DNA from 2 places in the Colwellia sp. BRX10-1 genome. Region 1 is predicted to be linked to the other one. Evidence: riboswitches for the same ligand, from Rfam matches in the RefSeq annotation. Region 1 holds a riboswitch; the other holds the start of a gene.
What was found. Region 1 has a riboswitch for cyclic di-GMP ahead of H4J75_RS03760 (GGDEF domain-containing protein). Riboswitches for the same ligand answer to the same signal wherever they lie in the genome.
Positions count from the first base shown of each region.

Region 2: another riboswitch for cyclic di-GMP. It lies ahead of H4J75_RS17360 (DUF3718 domain-containing protein); the one in region 1 lies ahead of H4J75_RS03760 (GGDEF domain-containing protein).

Region 1 is NZ_JACGWC010000002.1:293,867-296,275, forward strand. Features, by position in the region: gene H4J75_RS03755 (hypothetical protein) at 1-677, opposite strand, end outside; cyclic di-GMP riboswitch class I at 837-919, shown strand; gene H4J75_RS03760 (GGDEF domain-containing protein) at 1,150-2,151, shown strand; gene H4J75_RS03765 (cytochrome c) at 2,402-2,409, shown strand, end outside.
Region 2 is NZ_JACGWC010000030.1:20,063-22,471, reverse strand. Features, by position in the region: gene H4J75_RS17365 (patatin-like phospholipase family protein) at 1-717, opposite strand, end outside; gene H4J75_RS17360 (DUF3718 domain-containing protein) at 916-1,275, opposite strand; cyclic di-GMP riboswitch class I at 1,339-1,438, opposite strand; gene H4J75_RS17355 (3-oxoacid CoA-transferase subunit B) at 1,691-2,347, opposite strand; gene H4J75_RS17350 (CoA transferase subunit A) at 2,368-2,409, opposite strand, start outside.

The DNA.
Region 1 (2,409 bases):
ATATTAGCCAGTTTGTCTAAATCAAATTTTAACGTTAATAGCTTATTTTGCATGGTTAGCGATGTTTGATAATCGCCTAAATAATAATATGCCGTTGCTAAAATTTCTAAAAGACAAAGGTGATCCTCATACTGAGGATTTACCGAAATCAGCACCTTAACTTGATTAAGATCATTCATCGATAAATCGTTTTTATTTTGCAACGCATAGGTAACAGCTCGATAACTCAAAGCAATTAAACGATATTTTAGCACTTGTGGAGAATCTGCCATTAAAATGACATTGGTTGCTATATTTTGAGTTTGCTCATACTTCTCCTGTAAAAAATAGCCATCTGCAACTTTCAGTAATAAATTAAACTTTATGGCTGGTTCGAGTCCTTGCAGAGAAATTCCATCTTGCGCAAAATGAAATGCTTCGCTATTTTCACCTTTATTATTGGCAACATCAGCAAGAAGGATGAAGGTTTTCCCACGAATTTGGACGGTATAATTTTCTTGAGACCCCAAAATTTTTTTTGAAAGTGTAATGATCTCTTCGTAGGGAAGGTTTTCAGCGTCTTGTAAAAAATAGCGTTCAACATCTTTAATGTTTTGCTCAACGTTTAAAGCATCATTGGCAAAACAAAATAAAGGGGCTATAAAAAAACAAAGGATCAACAACAGTTTACAGGGCATTATTAACTAAAATCCTTTATCTAATGATCAGTAGAGTGATCAGCCATAACCTATAAATTTATCTATTACTTATAGGCTTTCGTTACGGTTCAACAAATTATTCATAATAAAGGTTTACAAGCATAGTTCAACGCTTATAATGAATTTAGAGTTTCTAAAACTCGAAAAGGGCAAATCTAGTGAAAGCTAGAGACGCAAAGTTACCGGTCTAAGGGGAAACCTAGGATAGCGGAACTGCCAAGTATAGATATAGTGGGGGCTTGTCTTTATTTTGAACAGTTTGCTTTCGGTATACTTTGCGGTCCTTCCCTTCTTTTTAATTATTTTCTGTCATATATTACCTTCATTTAAAATACTATATAACTAAATATATGTTTTTTATAGACAAAAAATATATGTGGTACTTTACTTGTTTATACTAGAAAATAGTCTATTGATATTGTTAATTGGGTGTACAAATTGAGATGGAACAATGAAGTATCATGATTCCATAAAACAAGCTGAACTAAAAATGAACATGGCCGTAAAACAATTACAGCGATGGTTTTTACCTGTCAGCCCAATTAATTATTCAGTTAGCTACGAATATATTAATAAAAAAAACATTCTTCTTAATACTGCCATTGAAAATAAACTTGCCACGGGTAAAAAGCTTGATGATTTTTTCATTGAAGAAAACTATCGTCAATTCATTTTAGGCCAAAGTAAATTCAGAGATGAACTCATTGACGACCTTGATGACGTTGTCACCCATGTTGAAAAAAACAGCCAAAAATCATCGCAGAGTATTAATAAACTTATTACCACGCTAGACAGCAATATTTCTGATCTACAATCTGCCGATAAAGAAAAAATAGTCGTTGCGGTAAATAGTATTCGCCAGGCATCTAAAGCCTTTAAACTACACCAACAAAAATTTGCTGAACATATTTCTTTTACCCGTAAAAAGACACAGGCGTTGAAAGTTGAATTAAAAGAAGTACGTGAAGAAATTTACATGGATCCACTTACCGGTCTTTATAATCGTAAAGCTATGTCTAAGCATTTAGATTTATGGCTAACAGAAGATCCAAGTCGGCAAGTTGCCGCAATTGTCGTCTGTGTTGATCAAATTTCAGAAGTTAATCTGCAATTCGGTCAGTTAATTAGTGATGTTCTCTTATCAAAAATAGCCAGTAAAGTAATTAGTTATGTTGATGGCAGCGGTCTACCAATACGTTCTGGTGGCGATGAATTTTTAATTCTGTTACCTGATATTGACAAAGAAAGTGCTCGAGAGATTGCCGATAAAATAACACATGGCGTTGAAAAGCTGCGCTTTGTTAGTAGTAAGTCTGGTATTAGATTACCTCAAATGACATTATCTACTGGTGTAGACACCTTTAATATTGCTGAAAATGCCAGCAGTATCTTAAAAAAATCACGCCTGTTACTACCCGATTTATACAAAAAAAATAATACATTAAGTTCTTAATCACTCAACAAGATACTTTTTGCTTGATGACATTTTTCTCTCGCTGATATTTTCACTTCAACAAATAATATCAGTGATAGTATGCCCAACTTTACTCAATATAATCGGTAATAATCTTAATATACTCGTTGGTAAATCAAAGAAGATTACATTGCTAGTGCTTAGCTAAAAATAGTCGACGACAGCCTCCTTGTTTTCTCATATACTGAATGCAGTGTAAAATTCCTAACGACTAAGAGAGAAATAATTTATGAAAAA
Region 2 (2,409 bases), on a different contig from region 1:
AACACCAACAATAAACAAATTTTCTCCACCTAAATGTATCGCAGGGCTTAACGGTGAAAGTTGATGTATAGACCCATCACCATAATGCTCTTGGCGAATTTTGATTGAAGGAAACACAAGGGGAATAGCGGCAGAAGCCATTAAGTGCTCACTATTAATTTGGCAAGGCTCACCACGACGTTTAGCGCGAAACCAAGGAGAAATAGACTCATCAGATTGATAAAAACTAATCGAATCGCCATTACTGTAACTTGATGCAGTAATAGAAACTGCAGATAAATAGCCACGTAAAATATTGGTGTCGATACGTTTAAAGTCAACCACCATATTCAGTAAGTCACGAAGTGGCGCGTTGTTTAGTAAACTACGCGCACTTTTATTGGCATAATCTGCTTGGAAACTTGCCAGCATACCTTTCGCCAAATGTGAGAAAACCCGAATACCATCACTATGGTATATTCGACTGGTATTAATATTCTTCCAAACCCATTCTAATTTTTTTACCCCCAAATGAAAGCATGAAGAATAACAGGCTAGCGCTGTGGTATTTATAGCACCAGCAGAGGTGCCACATATAATGGGAAAGGGGATGCCATGATTTCTAGGGACAAATTTTGATATGGCAGAAAGCACACCTACTTGATAAGCCGCTCGAGCGCCACCGCCAGTAAGTACTAAAGCATTCTTACTGTCTTTATAACTTCTTTTATTCAACATGTATATCGCAGTCTTCTTCGTATAACTTAAGTGTAATCAGTTTTTTAACTTGGTGCTAGCTTAACGAGTCAAAAAATAGATTGAAATGACTAAGGCAAAAAAAAGCCTGCAGAAGCAGGCTTTTTAAAATGACATAGAATTATTATCTAGTAAAACAGTACACTTGATTGAACAAATAACATCTACTAAAAAATAAGTTTAGCTGCTAACGCGTTCGTTAGCTGCGTCTATCAATGGTTGCGATCCGGTTTGCAAAATAGCTAAGTTTTCAGAAACAACTTTCTTTGGTAACTTTGAAATCATCAAAGAACCTGTTTTAACTGAACCATTAGACGATGCAAACGCCAACAGATTCTGTCCATTACACTCAATACCATGAAAGATACTGCGAATTTTTAATCTATTCGTTTTTAAGAACGAACGCATGCGTTTCTTGTCGTCTGCAGCTACATACTGGCAAACGCTTTGAGCGATGTCAGCAGCTTGTGCTTTCGGCGCCGATACAACAGACGTTAATGTTAAAATAGTGATGGTAGAAGCTAGTAATAATTTTTTCATTTTAGTAACCTTGTAATTAATTTAGTTAGTAAAGGAAAAAACCACGGGATGTACCTTGTATAACGAGGTGACTCCGCTGTCATAGAATTTATATATAAAACATAAATCCCTTAGACCGGTGGTTTTGCGTAACACGATTTCACGTGTTTTGCCTTTTCTTTGTCCCTTTTAGTATTGCGAATTGAGCCAATAAATGCAAGAAAAATGTGTAATAGGCTAGTGACATGCGTAAAGAAATTTAATAAAAAAAACACTTTTATCAATTTTTTTTCAAATAGAACATGTGCTTAATCGAATGGTTGACTATCAAAATCATTAAGTGAACTTTAATGTAATGTTAAAATATAGGGTAAAAAAAAAAGAGCTTAAGCTCTTTTTTTTTATTTAATCGTATGATTAATATGCCGCTAGGTTATTAAAATTTCATTTCAGGGACATGTTCAGGAACAATTAATTCACCTTCAGTGAGTTTTATTATTTCCTCAATACTGACCCCTGGCGCTCGCTCTAATAAATGAAACTTGCCGTCTTTAATTTCGATAAAGGCTAAATCAGTTAGTACTCTTTTAATACAACCCTTACCTGTTAACGGTAAAGTGCAGTTAGATAAAAGTTTTGAAACACCATGTTTAGAAGCGTGAGTCATAGTAACAATAATATTGTCAGCACCCGCAACTAAATCCATAGCACCGCCCATACCTTTAATCAGCTTGCCTGGGATCATATATGAAGCAATGTTACCGTTTACATCGACCTCAAAGGCACCTAGTACGGTTAAGTCGACATGTCCGCCACGTATCATTGCGAATGACTCGGCACTATCAAAGATAGAGGCACCTTTTGCCATCGTGACCGTTTGTTTACCGGCATTAATTAAATCTGCATCAATTTCGTCTTCGGTGGGAAACTGTCCCATGCCAAGTAAACCATTTTCAGATTGAAGCATCACTTCTATTCCCGCAGGAATATAGTTAGCAACTAACGTTGGAATACCTATACCTAAGTTAACGTAATAACCGTCTTGTAATTCTTGTGCTACACGTTGTGCTAGCTGTTCTCTTGTTAAAGCCATTGTTTAGTCTCCGGAATTATTTATGACTGAGCAGTACGAACAGTTCGTTGTTCAATGCGTTT